3 regions of the Streptococcus sp. VTCC 12886 genome follow, and region 2 is predicted to be linked to each of the others. Evidence: predicted binding sites of a transcription regulator. Region 2 holds the regulator's gene; each other region holds the start of a gene.
What was found. The regulator NrdR, encoded in region 2, represses ribonucleotide reductase genes. The targets are predictions, from matches to a motif close to ACACNATATATNGTGT.
Positions count from the first base shown of each region.

Region 1: the regulator NrdR is predicted to act here: its motif matches at 4,651-4,666, upstream of nrdH (glutaredoxin-like protein NrdH).
Region 3: the regulator NrdR is predicted to act here: its motif matches at 4,923-4,938, upstream of nrdD (anaerobic ribonucleoside-triphosphate reductase).

Region 1 is NZ_JBMVJB010000012.1:27,804-36,147, forward strand. It holds gene icd (NADP-dependent isocitrate dehydrogenase) at 1-620, opposite strand, end outside; gene ACPC57_RS05125 (citrate synthase) at 623-1,741, opposite strand; gene acnA (aconitate hydratase AcnA) at 1,738-4,407, opposite strand; gene nrdH (glutaredoxin-like protein NrdH) at 4,801-5,019, shown strand; gene nrdE (class 1b ribonucleoside-diphosphate reductase subunit alpha) at 5,062-7,221, shown strand; gene nrdF (class 1b ribonucleoside-diphosphate reductase subunit beta) at 7,432-8,344, shown strand, end outside.
Region 2 is NZ_JBMVJB010000041.1:1,154-9,497, forward strand. It holds gene ACPC57_RS10280 (aminoacyltransferase) at 1-356, shown strand, start outside; gene ACPC57_RS10285 (aminoacyltransferase) at 334-1,581, shown strand; gene nrdR (transcriptional regulator NrdR) at 1,655-2,146, shown strand; gene ACPC57_RS10295 (replication initiation/membrane attachment protein) at 2,133-3,284, shown strand; gene dnaI (primosomal protein DnaI) at 3,284-4,183, shown strand; gene ACPC57_RS10305 (nitroreductase family protein) at 4,180-4,893, shown strand; gene der (ribosome biogenesis GTPase Der) at 5,193-6,503, shown strand; gene ACPC57_RS10315 (MFS transporter) at 6,736-7,074, shown strand; gene ACPC57_RS10320 (hypothetical protein) at 7,076-7,384, shown strand; gene ACPC57_RS10325 (DEAD/DEAH box helicase) at 7,890-8,344, shown strand, end outside.
Region 3 is NZ_JBMVJB010000007.1:55,884-64,227, forward strand. It holds gene argS (arginine--tRNA ligase) at 1-572, opposite strand, end outside; gene argR (arginine repressor) at 678-1,115, shown strand; gene mutS (DNA mismatch repair protein MutS) at 1,139-3,679, shown strand; gene ACPC57_RS03525 (LytTR family DNA-binding domain-containing protein) at 3,805-4,248, shown strand; gene ACPC57_RS03530 (DUF3021 domain-containing protein) at 4,245-4,685, shown strand; gene nrdD (anaerobic ribonucleoside-triphosphate reductase) at 5,034-7,205, shown strand; gene ACPC57_RS03540 (hypothetical protein) at 7,304-7,438, shown strand; gene ACPC57_RS03545 (bifunctional metallophosphatase/5'-nucleotidase) at 7,441-8,344, shown strand, end outside.

The DNA of each region.
Region 1 (8,344 bases), on a different contig from region 2:
AGTGCATATTCAATAGCAGAACGAATGAGGCGTTTACTTCCCTCTTCAGAAATGGGCTTTATACCGATACTTGATGACTCTGGAAAACGGATTTTAGCCACTCCCATCTTCTCCTGAAGAAATGAAATGACAGTTGCAACTTCTTCTGTACCAGCATCCCATTCGATTCCTGCATAGATATCTTCTGTGTTTTCACGGAAAATAGTAATATCGGTTTTTTCTGGATGTTTTAATGGACTTGGAACCCCTTGAAAATACCGAACTGGACGAACACAAGCAAACAAATCTAGTTCCTGACGCAATGCGACGTTCAGTGACCGGTGGCCTTTTCCAACAGGTGTACCCAAAGGTCCCTTGATGGCCAACAAATGCTCACGAATCGTTTTCAACGTCTCATCAGGTAAAGACGTCCCGGTTAAAGCATAAGCTTTCTCACCCGCCAGAACTTCTTTCCACTGAATAGAACGCTGACCATTGTATGCTTTTTCAATTGCTGCATCGATGACTTTTTGAGCTTCTGGCCAAATATCTTGCCCTACCCCATCCCCCTCAATATAGGGGATAATTGGTTGGTCAGGCACTAAAAGCCTTCCATTTTCCAATCTAATCTTCTCTGTCATACTTACCTCTTTCCAATAGGAATATATTTTAGATTTCTGCTACCAATATAGGAAGAACGCGGACGGATTAACTTATTATTCTTCCGTTGCTCTTGAACATGAGCAATCCATCCTGCCATTCTACTCATTGCAAAAATGAGAGTAAAAATGTCACTATCAATTCCTAATACATGGTAAACAGTTGCAGAGTAAAAGTCGACATTGGGAATCAACCCTTTTTTGTGTTTAATAAAATTCTCTACTTCCTCTGACAACTGATAAAATGCTTCATCGTCAGTTCCGAGTGTCAAATCACGCGCCATTTCTTTCAAATACTGTTGGCGAGGGTCCACAGTTTTATAAACACGGTGACCAAATCCCATGATTTTCTCTTTCGAATCCAACTTTTCCTGCAAGTATCCTTCCGTATCACCGCTTTCACGAATCGCTAGTAGCATGTCAAATACACGCTCGTTTGCACCACCATGCAAAGAACCTTTTAAAGTCCCAATCGCAGTTGTGACACAAGAATACAAATCCGTTAAAGTTGATGCAGTGACACGCGCAGCAAAGGTTGATGCATTCAATTCGTGATCAGCATGCAAAACTAGTGCTTTACTAAATGCTTTCACTTGCAATTCAGAAGGTTCTTCACCATTTAACATATAAAGGAAATTTGCGGCAAATCCCAAGTCTGAACGCGGTTCAATTGGAACCAATCCTCTTCTCAAACGAGCAAATGTTGCAATGATAGTTGGAACCTTTGCCATAATTTGAATAGATTGATCATACAAAGCCTCTAAGGAATTTTCTTCAGCATGCACATTATAAACACCTAAGAGGGACACAGTTGAACGTAGAACACTCATCGGATGCAAGTGCTGACGAGATTGAATCAGAATACATTGTTCGACAGCATCAGAAATTGCATACTCCTCACGCAACTTTTTCTCAAAATAATTTAATTCAATTTGAGTTGGTAAATGCAAATTCCACAGTAGATAAATGACCTCCTCAAAGGAAACATTATTATCCATTAACTCTGCGATATCGTATCCTGCATAAGACAAGCGGTCATCTTCAATTGCGCTGATTCGCGTATCGCAAGCAATCGCATCTTTTAACCCATTCGTTTCTGTCATACGTTTCCCCCCAGTTTTTTTCTTACCACCATTGGTAAAATACCACCATGGCGGTAATAACGAATATCCGCTTCTGCGTCGAAACGCACAAGGGCTTGAAATTCTTTTGAACCTTTTTCAGAATTTGCATGGACGGTAACAACTTGTCCAACTTTTACATCTTCTGGTAAATCAATCGTATAGTGTTCATGTCCAGTTAAACCCAGACTTTCCGCTGTTTCACCATCCAAAAATTGAAGAGGTAGAACGCCCATCATGACCAAGTTTGAACGGTGAATTCGCTCAAATGATTCAGCAAGTACAACTTTCACACCAAGCAAGTTTGTACCTTTCGCTGCCCAGTCGCGGCTAGAACCCATTCCATAATCCTTACCAGCAATGACGATAGTACCGATACCAGCGGCCTTATATTTCATGGCTGCATCATAGATAGGAAGGATTTCTCCCTCATACGTGGTCCATCCACCAATTTTCCCATTTGCGAGTTCATTTTTTATACGAATATTTGCAAACGTACCACGCATCATGACCTCATGGTTACCACGACGACTTCCGTAAGAGTTGAAATCCACATAAGAAATTCCATTCTCCTCTAGGTATCGTGCAGCAGGACTTAGACGGGCAATATTCCCGGCTGGCGAAATATGGTCTGTTGTTACTGTATCTCCAAATTTAGCCAAAACAGATAAGTTTTCCAGTGGTTTTATAGATAAATCTTCCTGCATGTTGTCAAAATATGGCGGATTTTGAATGTAGGTAGAAGATGGATTCCAAGCATAATTCTTATCTGTCTTTGTTTCAATCGCATTCCATGCTTGACTATCTGTAAAAACTTGCTGATATTCTTGTTTAAAGAGATCGCGCGTAACGTATTGGTCAATATATGCGTCAACTTCTTCACGACTTGGCATAATATCTGCAAGATAGACTGGCTGATCATCCTTATCATATCCCAGTGGGTCTCTTGTCAAATCAACATTCATATTACCCGCAATAGCATAGGCAACAACTAGTGGTGGACTCGCTAAGAAATTGGCTTTCACAAGTGGGTTGATCCGTCCTTCAAAGTTACGATTCCCAGATAATACTGCTGAAACTAATAAGTCTTCATTTTTAATGGCTTCTGCTACTTCAGGTTGTAAATCACCTGAGTTACCAATACAAGTTGTACAGCCATAGCCCACCAAATTGAACCCTAAGGCATCCAAATAGGTCTGTAAACCTGAATTTTTCAAATAGCCTGTTACAACTTTCGAACCTGGCGCCAAGGACGTTTTGACAGTCTTCGCAACAGTCAAACCTTTTTCAACTGCATTTTTAGCTAATAAACCAGCCGCCAATAGAACATAGGGGTTCGAAGTATTGGTACATGAGGTAATCGCTGCAATCGCAACATGTCCTGTTTGAATCAGTTCGTCGCCGTCTGCATATTTAACCGTGGCTGTCTTATCTAATTCTTCTTTCTCCAAACCAAATCCACGAACACCAACTTCACGTGTTACACTTGCTTGGAACTCATTTTTAGCATTAGACAATTCAATCAAATCTTGTGGTCTTTTCGGACCAGAAATGGATGGAACAATCGTAGACAAATCCAATTCAAGTACCTTAGTATAGGTTGGAATAGCTGTGCTGTCATAGAATAAGTGATTTGCCTTTGCATATGCTTCTGTTAACTCAATTTGCTCCTCTGTACGGTTGGTCAATCTCATGTAATTGAGGGTTTCAGAATCAATTGGGAAATATCCACAGGTTGCACCATATTCAGGAGCCATATTTGAGACTGTCGCACGATCTGCAAGAGCAAGGGAGGATAAGCCAGGTCCAAAAAATTCCACAAATTTTCCAACTACATTTTCTTGACGAAGCAGCTGTGTCACTTTCAAAGCCAAGTCCGTCGCAGTAGCTACTTTCGGTAACTGTCCAGTTAAATGAACTCCAATCACCTCTGGAATTGGAAAATAAGATGCTTCACCCAACATTGCTGCTTCCGCCTCAATACCACCGACACCCCAACCAAGTACACCAATACCATTGATCATAGTTGTGTGGCTATCAGTACCAAACATAGAGTCTGGATAAAGCAAACCATCCTTATTAATGATAACGTCACTTAGAAATTCAATATTTACCTGATGAATAATCCCAGTTGCAGGCGGTACAGCACGGTAGTTTTCAAATGAATTTTCTGCCCACTTAAGAAACTCATAGCGCTCATTATTTCGTTTAAATTCTAAGGCGATATTTTGCTCAAGCGCCTGATCTGTCCCGAAAAAGTCAACCTGAACAGAATGGTCAATGACCAAATCAACAGGAATTTCTGGATTTATCAAGTCTGGGCTTCCACCAGCTTTGACAACAGCGTCGCGCATGGATGCAAGGTCAACCACTACAGGTACACCAGTAAAGTCTTGTAAAATGACACGACTAGGTTTAAAAGGGACTTCTCCAGATGGTGAAGAAGCCTGATAATGTAATAAATCTAAAATGTGATTTTTAGTAACATCAACTCCGTCTTCCTTACGAAGAAGACTTTCCAATAAAATTCGGATGGTATATGGAAGTGTATGAATATCCACACCATTTTCGGTTGCAACCGAATTCAATGCATAGTAAGAGTATTCATTCTCATTATGAAGTAAGCGTTTTTTATACGATAGACTCATCTGCTCTGCCCTCTTTCAACATTATTATTTAGTATAGTATAGATTGTAATATTTATTCAATCAATACCTAACCAAACATGTTATATCATATGACATATTGAGTACTATTTAATAATCATATCAACCGTATCTGATTCTAATATACTCTTTATTTTTTGTCCTGCACCTACTATTGTACATCAAGCGTAACCATTGAAAACCCTACCAAAAATTAACGATAGAAATAGGTTTTGGCCTGCCCGCATACTATATTTGGTGTTGTCGATAAATTGATTGCACAATATTTAGTGATTTATTCAAACAAGCTCCTTGACTTTAACTTCAAAATTTTGTATCCTAGATTAGTAACAAAAATGGGATATTTTTATCCTTGAGAGACAAAGGAGAAACTGAATGGTAACTATCTATTCAAAAAATGATTGTGTTCAATGTAAAATGACCAAGAAATTCTTGGACCAACACAATGTAGAATATAATGAAATCAATCTAGATGAACAACCTGAATTCATCGATCATGTAAAAGGACTCGGTTTCTCAGCAGCACCTGTTATTGAAACGGAAAATGATGTCTTTTCTGGTTTCCAACCAGGTAAACTAAAAGCCTTGGTTTAATTCCTAATCTACCCTACTATAATTAAGAAAGAGATTGCAACTATGAGTTTAAAAGAGCTAGGCGATGTGTCCTACTTCCGTTTAAATAACGAAATCAACCGTCCTGTCAATGGGCAAATCCCACTCCACAAGGACCAAGAAGCGGTTAAGGCCTTCTTTAAAGAAAACGTCCTCCCAAATACCAAGCAATTTGATAATATTTTAGATAAGATTGCTTATCTAGTAGAAGAAAATTACCTTGAAAAAGAGTTTTTGGACCAATACAGTCCAGAATTTATCATCAAGATTGATCAATTCCTGAAAGACCAAAATTTCCGCTTCAAGTCTTTCATGGCTGCCTACAAGTTCTACAATCAGTATGCCCTCAAAACAAACGATGGCGCCTATTACTTGGAAAGCATGGAAGATCGCGTTCTCTTCAACGCCTTGTATTTTGCTGAGGGCAACGAAGAATTGGCATTAAACCTAGCCAATGAAATGATTCACCTTCGTTACCAGCCAGCAACACCTTCTTTCCTAAACGCAGGTCGTGCTCGCCGTGGTGAGTTAGTATCTTGTTTCTTGATTCAAGTCACTGACGATATGAACTCGATCGGACGTTCTATCAACTCTGCTCTACAATTGTCCCGTATCGGTGGAGGTGTCGGTATCTCTCTTAGTAACTTGCGTGAGGCTGGTGCACCAATCAAGGGCTATGAGGGGGCGGCTTCTGGGGTTGTTCCTGTTATGAAACTCTTCGAAGACAGCTTCTCCTATTCTAACCAGCTTGGACAACGCCAAGGGGCTGGTGTCGTTTATCTTGATGTTTTCCACCCAGATATTATTTCCTTCCTTTCGACTAAGAAAGAAAATGCCGATGAGAAAGTTCGCGTGAAGACCTTATCACTCGGTATCACCGTTCCTGATAAATTCTACGAATTAGCACGTAAAAACGAAGACATGTACCTCTTCAGCCCATACTCAGTTGAGTTGGAATACGGTGTCCCTTACAACTACCTAGATATTACTGAAAAATACGATGAATTGGTGGCGAACCCTCGCATTCGTAAGACAAAAATCAAGGCACGTGACTTGGAAACAGAAATTTCCAAACTCCAGCAAGAGTCTGGCTATCCATATGTTATCAACATCGATACAGCTAACCGTAGCAACCCTGTTGACGGCAAGATTATCATGTCCAACCTCTGTTCAGAAATCCTTCAAGTTCAGACACCAAGCGTTATCAACGACTCTCAGGAATACTTGACTATGGGTACAGACGTTTCATGTAACCTTGGTTCAACTAATATCGTTAACTTAATGAAGTCACCTGATTTTGGACGTTCTGTTCGTACAATGACACGCGCTTTGACTTATGTCACAGATCATTCACACATCTCTGCTGTACCATCTATTGAAGCAGGAAACAGTCAGGCGCATTCAATCGGTCTTGGAGCTATGGGACTTCATTCTTACTTGGCTCAGAACTTGATTGATTACGGTTCAAAAACTGCCGTAGAATTTACCAACATCTACTTCATGCTCCTTAACTATTGGACTTTGGTAGAATCAAATAATATCGCTCGGGAACGAAAAGAAACCTTCCATAACTTTGAAAAATCAAAATACGCAGACGGCACTTATTTCGACAAGTATGTGACGGGTGATTACCAACCACAATCTGACCGTGTTAAAGAACTCTTTGAAGGAATTTTCATTCCAAGTGGACAAGATTGGGCTGACCTCCGTGAAAAAGTAAAAGCTGACGGCCTCTATCACCAAAACCGTCTAGCTGTTGCACCAAACGGATCTATCAGCTATATCAACGATGTTTCTGCTTCTATTCACCCAATCACACAGCGGATTGAGGAACGCCAAGAGAAAAAAATCGGTAAAATCTACTATCCAGCAGCCGGCTTGTCAACAGAAACCATTCCATTCTACAAGTCTGCCTACGATATGGATATGCGTAAGGTCATTGATGTCTACGCTGCCGCAACAGAGCACGTCGACCAAGGTTTGTCCCTCACCCTCTTCCTCCGCAGTGAGCTTCCAAAAGAACTCTACGAATGGAAAACGGAGAACAAACAAACCACCCGTGACCTTTCAATCCTCCGTAACTACGCCTTCAACAAGGGCGTCAAGTCAATCTACTACGTCCGCACCTTTACAGATGACGGCGAAGAAGTCGGAGCAAACCAATGTGAAAGTTGTGTGATCTGACGTAGCAAGATTAGCTGTTGGCAAGCCAACTAGCTAATCTACGCTAACCGCTATCGGCGGATTAGCTAGCTACCTTACGACACTGTCGCGTTCATGATGTGAAGCGACTATTGAGCGCTCGATTAAAAATCCCTTGTGGGGGATTTTTTTACAGGCTACTATCTACTTGTGATATACTATTAGAAATACAAGAAAAAGAAAGAGAACATGATGGAAACCTACTACAAAGCCATAAACTGGAACGCCATTGAGGACGTAATCGACAAGTCTACATGGGAGAAATTGACTGAGCAATTCTGGCTCGATACGCGGATTCCCTTATCAAATGACTTGGATGATTGGCGTAAACTCACAGCGGAAGAAAAAGACTTGGTTGGTAAAGTCTTCGGTGGATTGACCCTCTTGGACACCCTTCAATCTGAAACAGGTGTTCAAGCTCTCCGCAACGATATTCGCACACCGCACGAGGAAGCAGTCTACAACAACATCCAATTCATGGAGTCTGTTCATGCGAAATCCTACTCTTCTATCTTCTCAACCTTGAATACCAAAACTGAGATTGAGGAAATTTTTGAATGGACAGATAGCAACGAATTCTTACAACGCAAGGCAAAAATCATTAACGAAATTTATGAAAATGGTACGGCGCTTGAAAAGAAAGTTGCCAGCGTATTTCTAGAAACTTTCCTATTCTATTCTGGTTTCTTTACACCGCTCTACTATCTTGGTAACAACAAACTGGCCAACGTTGCAGAAATTATCAAACTAATCATTCGTGATGAGTCTGTTCATGGAACTTATATTGGTTACAAATTCCAACTTGGTTTCAATGAATTGTCCGACGAAGAACAAGACAAACTCCGCGACTGGATGTATGACCTTCTTTACCAACTTTATGAGAATGAAGAGGACTATACACGTTCACTCTATGATGCAGTTGGGTGGACTGAGGAAGTCTTAACCTTCCTTCGTTACAATGCCAATAAAGCCCTCATGAATTTGGGACAAGATCCACTCTTCCCTGATTCAGCAGATGATGTAAACCCAATCATCATGAACGGTATCTCAACCGGTACATCTAACCACGACTTCTTCTCACAAGTCGGTAATGGCTACTTGCTCG
Region 2 (8,344 bases):
GAAGTTTTGTTCCATTGGCAGGAACATTGACCATCAATTTTGGAACAACATCTGAAAACATTTATGCTGGGATGGATGAAGATTTTAAACGTTATCAGCCAGCTCTTCTAACTTGGGTAGAGACAGCTAAGCAAGCATTTGAACGTGGTGCAAGTTGGCAAAACTTGGGTGGAATTGAACCAAAATTGGATGGTGGATTATATCAGTTTAAGTCACAATTTAATCCTACTATTGAGGAGTATATTGGAGAATTTGATCTGATACTTTCGCCCATTCTCTATAATATTCTTCAAGCTATCCTGAAAAAAATAAAGAAGTTGAGGAACATTAAACATGACATTTTCTCAGATAAGTAAGAATGAATTTGTTCAGCACTGCAAGCTCGTAAGTGAAAAATCGTTTTTTCAATCCCTTGAAATGGGAGAACTTCTAACTAAACGAGGTTACGATGTTCGATTTGTTGGGTATCGAGATAACAGTTCTACTATCGTTATTTCAAGTCTAGTGTTCTGTAAGAAGATGTTTGGCGGTCTCTATATGGAGTTAAACTCTGGTCCAGTCGTTAGTGATAACAGTTATCTGGACAAATTTTTTCAGTCGTTAAGAGATTATGCAAAACATGAGGGTGTTTTGGAGCTGGTCGTTAAACCTTCTCAAACCTATCAAACTTTCGATAGCAATGGTCAGCCGTTAGGTTTTGAGGATACTCATTTGATTGAGATGTTGACTAAGAATGATTTTCAGTATGATGGTTTACAAACGGGTTATCCAAATGGAGAGCCAGTTTGGCATTATGTGAAGGATTTGGAGGGGATTACTGAAGATACCTTAGTATCCTCCTTTAGTAAAAAAGGGAAAGTTCTTAGTAAGAAGGCTAATAGCTTTGGACTGAATATTACTAGATTAACAAAGGATGAACTACCACGATTTAAAGCTATAACAGAAGCTACTTCAAACAGAAGAGATTATACAGATAAACCGTTAGAATATTATCAAGATCTATTTGATACATTTAGTGATGGAGCAGATTTCTTGATTGCAAGTTTGAATCTGACTACCTATCTAGATTTATTACATTCTCAAGAAGATAAATTGAAAAAAATAGCAGAGAATTTAGTGCAAGATTTGAGTATAAATCCGAAATCTAGAAAAAAAGGGAATGAACTACGCGAAATCGAAAGTCAAATAGAGAGTTTTGAGCAACGAAAACAAAATGCTGAACAATGGATCAATAAATATGGAACATCTGATATAGATATTGCTGCTAGTTTGTTTATATATACTAAACAAGAATTGGTGTATTTATTTAGTGGTTCACTTGAGGAGTTCAGTAGTTTCTATGCTCCAATCATTTTACAAGAATTCGCAATGAAGAAGGCAATAAAAAAATCTATCAAGTTTTATAATTTCTTAGGGATTACGGGCTTATTCGATGGCTCGGATGGTGTTCTTCGCTTTAAGCAAAATTTTAATGGGTATATTTTGCGAAAACCAGGAACGTTTCATTACTTCCCACATCCTGTTCGCTACAAAATAATACAAGTAATCAAAAAAATAGTATTTACATTGACAGGAAAGTGATTTATTCGCTTTCTTTTGTTTTTGTTCAAATTATGCTATACTGAGATGATAAAGTTTTCGTAGGAGAGTGAGTATGCGTTGTCCAAAATGTCATAGTTTAAAATCAAGTGTAATAGACAGCCGTCAAGCAGAAGATGGCAACACAATTCGTCGTCGTCGCTCGTGTGACCAATGTGGTCAACGTTTTACCACATATGAACGGATTGAGGAAAAAACATTAGTTGTTGTTAAAAAAGATGGTACCAGAGAACAATTTTCTCGCGAAAAAATCTTTAATGGAATCATTCGTTCTGCCCAAAAGCGTCCTGTATCAACCAGTGATATAGACGAAGTGGTTAACCGCGTAGAACAAAAGGTCCGCTCAATTAGTGATGCTGAAATAGAAAGTGACGTAATTGGTAATTTTGTGATGGAAGAATTGGTTGAATTAGATGAAATTACCTATGTACGTTTTGCTTCAGTCTATCGTTCGTTCAAGGATGTTGGTGAATTAGAAAATCTGCTCAAACAAATGATTTCGAAAGGGAGCAAGGTAAAAACGGGAACAAAAGATGAAGCCAAATGATTTATTTACTTATATAAAAACAAATGCCTTCATTCCAGATGTTGTCAGTTTGAGTAAATGTTACCAACCCATCATTGGGTTTGATGCTTTAGCGCTTTATTATTACTTTTATAGTTTTTCCGACCAGGGGCAAGGACGTTTTAAATGGACTTCGATTCTCAACCATATGGATTTTGGTATGAATCGATTGGAAAAGGCCTTAGATGTCTTGACAGCTATGGAACTTTTGCAACTCTATCGTGCGGATGAGTTGACTGGAATAGCTGTACAAGCACCTTTAACTGTAAAAAACTTTTTAGCCAAGCCCTTGTATAAGAATTTGTTGGCTAAAAAGATTGGTGAAGCTAGTGTGGATAGCTTACTTGTCCATATTCCAAAACAGGAACAAAATATTTCCAAAAATTTTTCACAAGTGTTTACAATGGATGGACAGGTTCCTCTTGTTTTTGAATCCAATCGGGATTTTGATTGGTCAGCATTTAAAGCTCTGATGGCTAAAGATAAACTATATTTTCAAGATGAAACTGAGGATATTATCGCACTAAGTTACATAGCAGAGCAGGCAGGTTGGACCTGGTTGGAAACCTATCGTCAGGCTAAAATAACAGCTATTGGACATACAATCTCAACTAAACGATTGCAGCAGTCACGTCAGTCATTGCCAAAAGAAAAAAACGACCTCACTGGCCAGGAAAGAGCTATTGTTCGAGAGGCGAAATCGAAATCCAGTCTTGTATTTCTATCTATTTTAAAGGATCAGCGCAAGGCAACTATAACCATGGCTGAGCGGAAATGCTTAACGGATTTGGCAAACATAGGGTTGCTTGATGAGGTGATTAATATCTTGGTTCTCTATACTTTCAACAAGATTGACTCTGCCAATCTTAATGAAAAGTATGCAATGAAGCTTGGAAATGATTTTTCTTACAAGGGAATTGGAAGTGCAGAGGCAGCTGTTCTTTACCTAAGAGAATTGAAGACAGGTCAAGCTGTCACCAAGCCGAGCCAGCCACAGAAAAGCAATGTGCCTGACTGGAGTAAGGAAGAGGTTCAACAAGAACAAACACAAGAAGGTCAAGCCAAGTTGGCGGCTCTTTATCGTGAGTTAGAAGAAATGGAAAATAAAGGAGGTAGCTGATGAAATCAGTTCAAGATAAGTTGTCGCAGGCAACTAACCCTAGCCCAAAATCTTATCAGCAACTCTATCAAGAGATAGTGAGTGATACTGAAGTTGCTGCCTTTATTAAGAAAGAAGGGTTGACTCAAAAGGAGATTACCCTGTCCATTTCCAAATTTTTGGAATATATCAGCCAGCGTGATTTGTTTGTAAAACAAGATGAGGCCTATATCGCCAAAGGTTACCAACCTGTTTTGGTGATGAATGAAGGCTATGCGGATGTTTCCTATCTCGAAACAGAAGAATTGGTCGAATACCGTCGTTTAGAAGCTATCAAGAACCGAATTCAGCTTATAAATATGCCGGCAAGTTTGAAAAATGTCACTGTGGCAGATATTGATAAGAATGATGAAAATCGTGTGGAAGTCATGCTAGCCATAACGGATTTTGTCAAACGATTTGAAGAAAAACCAAAAGCTCTTTATATCTATGGTAACTTCGGTGTTGGTAAAAGCTATTTGATGGCCTATTTAGCCAATTTGTTATCCAAAACTTATCTTCAATCAACCACCATGCTCCATTATCCAACCTTTGTTGTCGATATAAAAAATGCCATCAAAGATGGTTCTGTCAAGGAGCGAATTGACGAAATCAAGTTGGCTCAAGTCTTGGTATTAGACGATATCGGAGCGGAGCAACATAGCCCGTGGGTGCGTGATGATGTTTTACAGGTCATTCTTCAGTACCGTATGCAGGAAAATCTGCCGACCTTCTTTACTTCCAATTTCTCCTTTGATGATTTGGAACGTCATTTTGCATCCGGCAAGTCTGGTGATGAGACCTGGCAGGCCAAGCGGGTTATGGAGCGGATTCGTTATTTAGCACGTGATTTACATTTGAAAGGAAATAACCGCCGATGAATGAAACGATTGATTTAATGTTGAACCATAGCTCTGTTCGTCGTTTTACGGAGGAGCCTCTTGTAGCAGAAGATCTTGAAACAATCATCGCAGCTGGGCGAGCTGCCTCTAGCTGGAAAAATTTTCAGTCCTATTCCATTGTTGTCGTCCAAACAGAAGCAAAAAAACAAGCACTATATGACTTGGTACCACAGCCTGCCATTCTTCAAGCTCAGGCAATTCTTGTTTTTGTTGGGGACCACAATCGTGCCAGCAAGGCGGCGGAGCTTCATGGTTCAGACTTTGATGCCAAAGGACCAGAGAACCTCTTGATTTCATCAGTTGATGCTTCTTTGGCCGGTCAGAATACCTTATTAGCGGCAGAAAGCTTGGGCTACGGCGGAGTGTTTATTGGACTGATTCGCCATAAGGCTTTAGCAATAGCGGAGCTGTTCAATTTGCCGGATTATACCTATCCCATTTTCTGTATTGCTCTAGGGCGGCCTACTCAACATCATCCAGTTAAACCGCGTTTGGCAAAAGAAGCCATTGTTTTCCATGAAGAATATGTGGAACAAGGCGTGGAAGCAATTGAATCATATGACCTAGTACAGACTGAATATGCAGGAGCTCGCCAAACAGAAACCTGGTCTGAGCGCCTAATTGCTCAATTTGGTCAGCCAGAGCAGCCTGAAACGAGGGCTATATTAGAAAAAAATAAACTATTGTAAGTTATGGTCTTTTTGGTTGCTTTTAGTACTCACTCAAACTGTCTGGGAGACAGTTTGAGGTTGTTGATAAAGTGAACCAAGTTCACATCAAAAGCTGTAGACAGCTTGTACAGTCTAGCGAACTGTACAAGGCTGGAAATGAGACTTGCGATGATAGCAAGCCTCTTACGCAAAGTACGGCAAAGCGAGTTCAAATAATGATGACATTATTTGAAGTTGGAAATAGGGAAACGAAGTTTCCTCATGCGTCGACCTTATAAAAGACAAACAAAAATGACTATATTAGAAGAGGAGGAGCTATGGCTCTACCAACTATCGCCATCGTTGGACGTCCCAACGTTGGTAAATCAACCTTATTTAACCGTATTGCAGGGGAACGTATTTCTATCGTAGAAGACGTGGAAGGTGTGACCCGTGACCGTATCTATGCTACTGGTGAGTGGCTGAATCGTAAGTTTTCCTTGATTGATACAGGTGGTATTGATGATGTGGATGCACCTTTTATGGAACAAATCAAACATCAGGCTGAGATTGCCATGGATGAAGCCGATGTCATCGTCTTTGTTGTATCAGGTAAGGAAGGTGTGACAGATGCAGATGAGTATGTATCTCGTATCCTTTATAAGACAAACAAACCAGTTATTTTGGTTGTCAATAAAGTTGATAACCCTGAAATGCGTAATGACATCTACGATTTCTATTCACTCGGTCTTGGAGATCCTTATCCAGTATCTTCTGTTCACGGTATCGGAACAGGGGATGTCTTGGATGCTATCATTGAAAACCTACCAGCTCAGGAAGCAGAAGAAAATCCAGATATTATCAAGTTCAGCTTGATTGGTCGTCCGAATGTTGGTAAATCCAGCTTGATTAATGCTATTTTGGGCGAAGAGCGCGTGATTGCTTCTCCAGTAGCTGGAACGACTCGTGATGCCATTGATACGCACTTTACAGACCCAGAAGGTCAAGAATTTACCATGATTGATACCGCAGGGATGCGCAAGTCTGGTAAGGTCTATGAAAATACGGAGAAATATTCCGTTATGCGTGCCATGCGTGCCATTGAACGTTCGGACGTCATATTGATGGTCATCAATGCTGAAGAGGGTATTCGTGAGTATGACAAACGCATCGCAGGTTTTGCCCATGAAGCCGGCAAGGGAATGATTATCGTGGTCAATAAGTGGGATACGCTTGAAAAAGACAATCATACCATGAAGCAGTGGGAAGACGACATTCGTGACCAATTCCAATACTTGTCCTATGCACCGATTATCTTTGTATCGGCTTTAACAAAACAACGTTTGAATAAGTTACCTGAGATGATTAAAGCCATTAGTGAAAGCCAGAATACCCGTATTCCATCGGCTGTTCTCAACGATGTCATCATGGATGCTATTGCTATCAATCCAACACCAACTGATAAGGGTAAACGCCTAAAGATTTTCTACGCGACTCAAGTTGCGACCAAGCCACCGACATTTGTGGTCTTTGTCAATGAAGAAGAACTCATGCATTTTTCTTACATGCGTTTCTTGGAAAATCAAATCCGCAAAGCCTTTGTATTTGAAGGGACACCGATTCATTTGATTGCACGGAAACGGAAATAATAACCTGCATTCACAGTTCAGCACTTCTATTCAAGGCTAGTTTTTCAGCTACTCATCGTTTATTTTTTCAAAATACAGTCAGTATTCCCACAAATAACTGCCTTGATTAGCGAAAAAACTATCTCTTATATACAAACACTTCACTTGTGAATACAGGTTCGAAAAGAGGGCAACCTCTTTTTTCATTGCAAGTATTCACAAATATTCTAGAATGAAAGTAGGAGTAATTTGTATGATATCAATCCCAATATGGCGATTATTCTTTCTATTGCTTTCGATCTTGGCCTTCTATTCCATTTTCTATGAAGATAGTCAGTATAAACCATTCGGTTTTCATTATTGGCTGGGTCTGGTCGCCTGTCTTTGGGTTACTTTTGCGACCTTGATCTCCTATTTTATTGCTTTTACATATGGTCCAACCATGGTCTATAATCGATTTGAACAGCCTACGGTATTGCTTTTCATCTTCTTTTTGTTATGTGCAATTGGCCTTAGCTTCCTATCCCTATATGCGATTAAATCCCTCGTCCGACGAACAAAGTATTACCGACAGGTCAGAAAGGAAGACTAGTGTGGATTTTTTGGTTGAGTTGTTGGTTGAGTTTTTGACTGGTCTAGCAGACTTTGCTGAAAGGAAACACCCTCCCTTTGGATTTCGCTACTGGCTAGGTTGGTTAGGAGTTCTGATTCATGTCTTACTCTTTGCCTTGCTTACTTGTGTGACCGTCTTCTTTTTCGTATTTTTCTTGGAAGGAAAAGGCTTGATTCACGGAGTAGTGGCAATTGTTTTCTTGTTGTTTGCTCTATTTTGGCTTTGGAAATGCGGAAAAACAATCTTGAAAATGTGGCAAGTAACGATTTATTATTTAGCTATTCATTAGAGACATCAGATTTACAGCTGGTGTTTTTTTTGATGCCTAGTCGGGGAAAATTCCCTTAAAATCTGCTATAATGGAATGATAATGATTTTGATATAGACAATACTCAATGAACATCAAAATAGCCTAGCTTCAACTACCTTGGAGATAGTTGAGGGTTGAAAATATAGAGAATGGTGTTCGTGACATTAAGCCGAAGACAAAACTCTGTCACTTTCTTATTTCAAGGTGACAGGCTGAAAAGCTCCATTTGTAGCTTTTCACTCATCAAGGCTTTTGACAATGGTTAATTTTGATTTTTGAAGAGTATTAGTATTGTCATGTAGTTTACAAGAAGGTTTGGATGACCTTATGAGGTTGAAAATAGGGAGTGTAGTTCACAATAGTCGTAATGGTCAGACGTGCAGTGAGAAGCAGGATTGCAAATATTTGCTACGGAAATCGGATTTCTAGCTTCTCACACTTTGCATTATTAAAAAAACAAATGACAAAAAGAAAAGGAGCTTGAATGGGTCGTATGATGCCGGGGCGGATTCGCCAAGAAGGAATTGATTTATACGAGGCTGGACAATTGACAGTTCTTCAAAGTAAGAATGGCAAAATGGAGCTTGATATTGCCGGAGAACACTTTGTGTATGGAGATGAGGATAGCGATCTACAATGTAGCTGTCAATTATTTCAGAGCAAGGGTTACTGCCAACATTTAGCTGCTACGGAGTATTTCTTGAAAAATGATAGGTCGGGCAAGGATATAAGTCAATCCATGAAAGAAGAGGGGGATGAACATAAAGAAACCGTTCGTCGAACCTATTTTGGTGGTCTATTTTTAGATGAGATTCTTCGTCCAAAGCCAGAAATGGGGATCAAGTATCAGTTATCTGTGGAAGGAAGTTTGTTGCCTTTTGATCGTCAGATTGATTGGACTTTGAAAATTTCCCGTCTGCCAGATAGTCGTTCTTATAT
Region 3 (8,344 bases), on a different contig from region 2:
TTGAGGAGTTCTGAAATTGGGTCTGCTTCTACAGCAGTCTTGTCCCCCCACAGTTTGTAGGCAACAATCAGCATACCAAATTGTTTTCCCCAGTCACCCAAGTGGTTGATACGGATTGGGTTGAAGCCTAGTTTTCCATGAATATTGGCAAGAGCATCACCGATAACCGTTGAACGTAAGTGACCAACTGAGAATGGTTTGGCAATGTTTGGACTTGACATATCGATGGTAACATTGCGACCTTGACCGATATTGAGCTGACCATACTGGTCTTTCTTGGCAATCACATCTGTCAAGACTTGGTGGGAAATAGCATCCTTATCCAAGAAGAAGTTGACATAAGGACCAGTTGCAACAACTTTCTCAAAGCCAGTTGTATCAAGCTTTTCCACGATATCCGTTGCAATAGCCTGTGGCGCCTTTCGCTCCACTTTTGCAAGTGAGAAGGCAGGAAAAGCGATGTCTCCCATTTCTGATGATTTTGGTTTTTCTAGTAATGAATAAATCGTCTCAATGTCCAATTGAGGAAGGACAGCAGACAGTGTATCTGCTACCGTTTGTTTATGATTCATAAAAATTCCTCCAAGAGTTATTGATTCTATTTTATCATAATTCTAGGTCAATAGTTTGGAAAAATGTTATAATATTTCTATAAATATACATTTTGAGGTACAAGTATGAATAAAGTAGAAAGGCACGAATTGATTAAGTCAATGATTCGACAGGGGAAAGTTGGTCGACAAATTGATATTCAATTATGGCTAGAAGACCAAGGAATAACGGTAACCCAGACAACCCTGTCACGTGATTTGAGGGAATTGGGGGTTATCAAAGTTCATGAATCTGGAGAGTCCTTTTATGCACTAGGAGAGGATGACAGTCAAGGTCATTTTTGCCAATTATTAGCCCAGTATACGCGAAGTGTGAACCGAGCAAGTTTTATTTTAGTTTTACATTCTGAGCTCGGTGAAGCAGCTTTGATGGCTAATATTATAGATGAGGAGAAGCCAGAGACCATTTTGGGTACCGTGGCTGGAGCGGATACCTTGTTGGTCATCTGTAAAGATGAAATTTCTGCTCAGCACGTTGAGGAAGAAATAAAAAGTTTCTTATAAATAGTTAGAATGAGAGAATGTTAATGGCAACAGAAAAAATTTCTCCAGGAATGCAACAGTATCTGGATATAAAAGCACAATATCCAGATGCTTTTTTGCTTTTCCGTATGGGAGACTTTTATGAGCTATTTTATCAAGATGCGGTAGAAGCGGCACAGATTTTGGAATTGTCCTTGACCAGTCGTAATAAGAATGCGGAGAATCCGATTCCTATGGCGGGGGTACCGTATCACGCGGCACAACAGTATATCGACACACTTGTTGAATTAGGGCATAAGGTTGCTATTGCTGAGCAGATGGAGGATCCCAAGCAAGCAGTTGGGGTTGTCAAGCGGGAAGTAGTGCAGGTCATCACACCTGGAACAGTGACGGATTCCTCGAAAATGGGAGCTGACAGTAACTATTTGGTTGCGATTGACCGTCAGGGAGTGCAGTTTGCACTTTCTTATATGGATGTGTCGACAGGTCAGTTTTTTGTGACAAGTTTGGATGATTTTACAAGTCTTTGCGGTGAAATCCGCAATTTACGGGCACGTGAATTGGTCATCGGTTATGCTCTGTCAGAGGAAGAAGAGCAAGTTTTCTCTAATCAGATGAATTTACTCTTATCTTTTGAGGATGGGGTGACAGAGGATGTCCAATTGATTGATAACTCCTTGACAGACTTGGAAAAGGCTGCGGCGGGAAAACTCCTCAGCTACCTACATCGGACTCAGATGCGAGATCTGAGCCACTTGCAAAAGGTGGTCCATTATGAAATCAAGGACTATCTGCAAATGGACTATGCAACCAAGTCTAGTCTGGACCTGCTTGAAAACGGTCGGACAGGCAAGAAGCATGGTAGTTTGTACTGGTTGCTAGATGAAACTAAAACAGCCATGGGTATGCGACTATTGCGGACATGGATTGATCGTCCCTTGATTGACCTTAAGCGGATTGAGAATCGTCAGGCTGTCGTTCAGGTTTTTCTGGATTACTTCTTTGAACGGAGTGATTTGGTCGAGGCTTTAAAAGGTGTCTATGACATCGAACGTTTGGCCAGCCGGGTGTCTTTTGGAAAAATCATGCCCAAGGATCTCTTGCAGCTGTCCCAGACTTTGGGAAATATCCCAGCAATCAAGAATATCTTACAACAAATCAATGAGTCTGCTCTAGGCAATCTGGTAGCTGGATTGGACCCAATTCCAGAACTGCATGCTCTCATCAGCTCTGCTATTGACCCAGAAACTCAAGGGACCATCACAGATGGAAACATCATCCGTACGGGATTTGACGAAACGCTGGATCAGTACCGCCTGGTCATGCGTGAGGGAGCGGGTTGGATTGCGGAGATTGAGGCCAAGGAGCGTGAAGCGTCTGGTATCAACAATCTCAAGATTGATTACAACAAAAAAGACGGCTACTATTTCCATGTGACCAATTCCAATCTGGGCAATGTGCCGGACCATTTTTTCCGTAAGGCGACCTTGAAAAACTCGGAGCGCTATGGAACGGAAGAGTTGGCTAAGATTGAAGGGCAGATGTTGGAGGCGCGTGATAAGTCTGCTAATTTAGAGTACGAGATTTTCCTGCGGATTCGCCAAGAGGTTGAGAAGTATATCGGTCGCTTGCAGAAGTTGGCTCGGACTATTGCAACCATCGATGTTTTGCAGGCTTTTGCAGTTGTGGCGGAGCAGCAACATTTGGTTTGTCCACGCTTTACAGATCAAAGAGAACTGACCATTGAAAATGGTCGGCATGCGGTGGTGGAGAAGGTCATGGGCAAGCAGACCTACATTCCCAACTCTATTCATTTGAATGTTGATACACATATGCAACTGATTACTGGTCCAAACATGAGTGGTAAGTCTACTTATATGCGACAGTTGGCAGTTATTGTCATCATGGCGCAGATGGGTTCCTATGTGCCTGCGGATCAGGCTGAATTGCCGATTTTTGATGCTATTTTTACCCGTATTGGGGCGGCAGACGACTTGGTCAGCGGGCAGTCGACCTTCATGGTGGAAATGATGGAGGCCAACAAGGCGGTGCGTTTGGCGACAGATCGTTCGCTCATCCTCTTTGATGAGTTGGGGCGGGGAACGGCCACCTATGACGGTATGGCCCTGGCCCAGTCTATCATCGAGTACATCCACGACAAGATTGGAGCCAAGACTCTCTTTGCTACCCACTACCATGAGTTGACAGACCTTAGCCAGACCTTGGAACACCTAGAGAATGTCCATGTATCGACCTTGGAGAAGGACGGCCAAGTCACCTTCCTCCACAAGATTGCACAAGGCCCAGCTGACAAGTCCTACGGGATTCATGTCGCTAAGATTGCGGGAATGCCAGAGGAGTTATTGGAGCGGGCAGACAGGATTTTGAAGACGCTTGAAAATCAAGCTCCTACTGCACCAGCTAACCCAGCTGCGTCAGTAGTGGAAGAGCCGTCTGGTCAAATCGACCTCTTCGCAGACACGCCTTCTCATCCAGTCCTCGATGAACTGGCAAAACTAGACATCTACAATATGACTCCAATGGAAGTCATGATGAGGGTGGCGGAATTCAAGAAGAAACTATAAGACAATGAAAGTCAGGACAGTTGTTCTGGCTTTTTTGCCGTTTAGCTTAAGTAATCAACCATATAGCCAAAAGCCCTTGAAACCAGTAAAGAAATGGTGTTTAATAGGGACAGAAAGGAGAGAATATGAAAGTAAAACTAGATATTTCTTCAGAAATTTTAGAAGATATGGTGATAATTGAAGCCCAGTCTATGTCTGAGCAAATTACTCACTTGGTGACCTATATTCGGAATTTGGACAAGAGAACTACCAGTCTGAATGTAAAGAAAGGAGAGCAGATTTACCTTGTAGATTACGCTAGTATTGTAAGGTTATATCTGGAAGACAAAATCTTACTGGTGCAAACTCAGGAGGATTCCTTTACTTCCAATCTACGCTTGTATCAGGTCAAAGATATGCTTCCTGTACACTTTTTGCAAATTTCTCAGTCGGAAATCATCAATATTAGACAACTGGACCACCTCAAACTGACTCCAAACGGCCTGGTCAAGCTGGTCATGAAGAATGGTTCGATTACCTACTCATCCCGTCGCTATCTAAAAACCATCAAAGAAAGGTTAGGACTATGAAAAAATATATTTTATCCGCCAGTTTAGGCGTTTCAATTGGAACTATCATTTCCATCATCACTTCCAGTATTTTTGGACAGGGAACGTATCTTCCGCTCAATCCACTCTCAACCATGGGGGCTTACTATGTAGAGCATTTTAATCAGCCTACAGTCATGCTGATTTGTGTGCTTACTTGGGCGAGTATTGGTATCTTATTTCAGCTGGCAGACAAGATTTTTGAACAGGATTGGAGCCTTCTAAGAATGACAGCAACGCATTTTTGCATCACAGCTTTAGGTTTCACACCACTGGGTATTTTAGCTGGTTGGTTTCCACTCAATCTTGGCTCTCTGCTTCTCTTCTGGCTGATCTTTGTCTTGCTCTACGCTCTGCTATTTTTCCTAAATTATCGGAAAATGGAGCGGTATATCAAGGACATTAATAGTGGTTTATAGTATAATAAACACTATCTTTTAATTGGGGTGTGTTATGAAAATTATTTTGACGATTGTCTATAGTTTGGGGGTAGTGTGGAATACTCTCTATATTGCCTACAATGTCGGTAAACTTCCTTTGTTAAATTTGATTTGGCCAGCCGTGATATTAATCGCATGCGCCATCAATCTCTATTTTCTATGGAATAAAAAACAAGAGTCAGAGTAGGCTCTTGTTTTCAGGTGCTTTCAGAAAACGAACTATATCTTGTGTAAAAAAAAGAAAATTAACTTTTTATATACTAGATATTGAATTTTGTTTTGTGAAGTGCTACACTATAAGGAGTGAAATATTTGGAGGTTTGTCAGATGAGAGTACAAGAAAATGTCTTGCCAAGCATAGAATTGTTGGTATTAAAGCGTGATGGACGGAAAGTATCCTTTGAACAGGATAAGATTTTTTCGGCTCTTCGGCGGGCAAACCAAGAATTAGAACATCCTGTTTCAGAAGCAGGTTTGAAAATAGTATTAGAAGCTGTTTTGGCTGAAATTGGTCGCCGATATGAGAAAGATGTTCAAATTTACGAAATTCAAACGGTTGTTGAGCAAGAATTGTTAAAAGCTCATTTGTATGATTTGGCGGAGCTTTATATTCAATACCGAACACGTCGTGATTTTCGCCGTCATCAGGCTACCGACATCAATTTTGAGATCCATAAATTATTGAGCAAGGATCAAACCGTTGTTAATGAAAATGCTAATAAAGACGCGGATGTGTTCAATACCCAACGTGACTTGACAGCAGGAATTGTCGGCAAGTCAATCGGTCTCAAATTATTGCCAGCTCATGTGGCCAACGCCCATCAAAAAGGCGACATCCACTACCACGACTTAGATTACAGCCCTTATACACCTATGACTAACTGTTGTTTGATTGATTTCAAAGGTATGTTGGCACAAGGATTCAAGATAGGAAATGCGGATGTAGAAAGTCCGAAGTCTATCCAAACAGCTACGGCTCAGATTTCACAAATCATTGCCAATGTGGCTTCTAGTCAATATGGAGGTTGCTCAGCTGACCGTATCGATGAAGTTTTGGCTCCTTATGCGGAACTCAATTACCAAAAGCATTTGAAAGACGCCAAGGATTGGGTGTTGCCAGACAAGCAAGAAGAATATGCGCGTGCTAAAACGAAAAAAGACATCTATGACGCTATGCAGTCTTTGGAGTATGAAATCAATACCCTTTTTACTTCCAATGGACAAACACCCTTTACCTCACTCGGTTTTGGGTTAGGGACATCATGGTTTGAGAGAGAAATTCAAAAAGCGATTTTGAACATTCGTATCAAGGGTCTGGGGCGCGAAGGGCGGACAGCTATCTTTCCTAAGTTGATTTTCACCGTTAAGCGTGGATTGAACTTGGAGCCAGATTCTCCAAACTATGACATCAAGCAATTGGCGATTGAATGTGCGACCAAGCGTATGTATCCAGATATGCTTTCTTATGACAAGATTGTTGAGTTGACAGGTTCCTTCAAGGTGCCAATGGGCTGCCGCTCTTTCCTTCAAGGTTGGAAGGATGAAAATGGGCAGGATGTGACATCTGGTCGTATGAACCTCGGTGTCGTAACCGTCAACTTGCCACGAATTGCCATGGAGTCTGCAGGAGATAAGGATAAGTTCTGGGAAATCTTTGCAGAACGCATGGCCATTGCTAAGGATGCTCTGGTCTATCGTGTGGAACGAGTGAAAGAGGCAACTCCAGCCAATGCTCCAATTCTCTATCAATATGGAGCATTCGGCAAACGCTTGGCTAAGACAGATGCAGTAGATGAAGTCTTTAAAAATCGTCGAGCAACCGTATCTTTGGGGTACATTGGTTTGTATGAAGTCGCAACAGTATTTTACGGTGGCGAATGGGAGACCAACCCAGAGGCAAAAGATTTCACGGTGGATATTATCAAGAAAATGAAAGCCTTGGTTGAAGATTGGGCGGATGAATATGGTTATCATTTCTCAGTTTATTCGACACCATCTGAAAGCCTGACAGACCGCTTCTGCCGTATGGATACAGAGAAATTTGGCATCGTTAAGGACATTACGGATAAAGAGTATTACACTAATAGTTTCCACTATGATGTACGCAAAAATCCAACACCGTTTGAAAAACTGGATTTTGAGAAAATTTATCCTGCTGTAGGTGCTAGTGGTGGATTTATCCATTACTGTGAATACCCTGTACTGCAACAAAATCCAAAGGCTTTGGAAGCTGTTTGGGACTATGCCTATGACCGTGTTGGTTACTTGGGAACCAATACTCCGATTGACCATTGTTACGCCTGCGATTTTGAAGGTGATTTTGAGCCAACAGAGCGTGGTTTCAAGTGTCCAAATTGCGGGAATAGCGATCCTAAGTCGGTGGATGTTGTTAAACGAACTTGTGGATATCTAGGCAATCCGCAGGCACGTCCGATGGTAAAAGGCCGTCACAAGGAAATTTCAGCGCGTGTGAAACACATGAACGGGTCAAGTTTGTAAATCATAAATAAACAAGATAGGACTTCCACAGTTCCAGGTAGCTGTGGAAGTTTGTTATAAATGAACACAGGTTCGAAAATGAAAATGAGGTGAAAAGAATGGGAAAATATCAACTGGACGATAAGGGTAAGGCACTTATTGAGCGCTACCATGAGAAAAATTCTAACGTGAAGCAGGACAAGAAGTCTCGCGTACAAGAATTGTTAAAGCAAGCTAGAAATAAGAAAAAATAGTCATGGATTTTAAAGACATCAGCATACTTCATACCAATGACATGCATTCCTATATGGAGAATTTTCCAAAGAAGGCGCAACTAATTACGGACATTCGAGCGAGCAATGAGAAAAGAGGGATTCCAACCTTTGTTTTTGACAGCGGCGACCTCTTCTCTGGAAATATTTTCTTCAATATGTACCGAGGTGTGAAGGAAATCGAATTAATGAATAGAATTGGTTGTCATGCTATGACCTTGGGCAACCATGAATTTGACCACGGAGATGAGTTGCTTAGTCGTTTGAATGACTATGCTAAATTCCCCATTGTTTCAACCAATATTACCTATCGGAATCCCCATGAGGCTGAGGAATTGGTTCCAATTGAAGATAAGTTGGTCTTCGATATAGCTGGTCAGCCTCTCTACGTTCTTGGTTTAACGACCCTAGAGACAGAAGAAGTCGCCTCTCCATCGGAAAAAGTGGTCTTTGAAGACCACAAACAGGCCTTGAAACGAGTATTAACGGAGATAGAGGAAGATGCACACATTGTTTTGCTTAGCCACTTGGGTTATGAAGAAGACCTCCGACTGGCGAGGGAATTTCCTCAGTTGAATCTTATTTTCGGGGGTCATACCCATACGATTTTATCAGCACCGAGTCAGGTTGGAAATGTCAGTATTTTTCAAGCTGGTCAGTATGGGCGTTTTCTTGGTAATCTACTGCTTAGATGCTATGCGGATGGTAGTCACAAGGTCTTGTCCTATGACTTGGTGGAGATTGATAAACGAAAAACCGAAGACGAAGAGATTCGAAGAGTGATTGATCAGATGCAAGCAGAACGCAATGCACGCTTTGCACATCCCATTGCTCAGCTCCCAGCTCCCTTAGATGGGGAAAGGGACAGTATCCGTAACGGTCGATCAA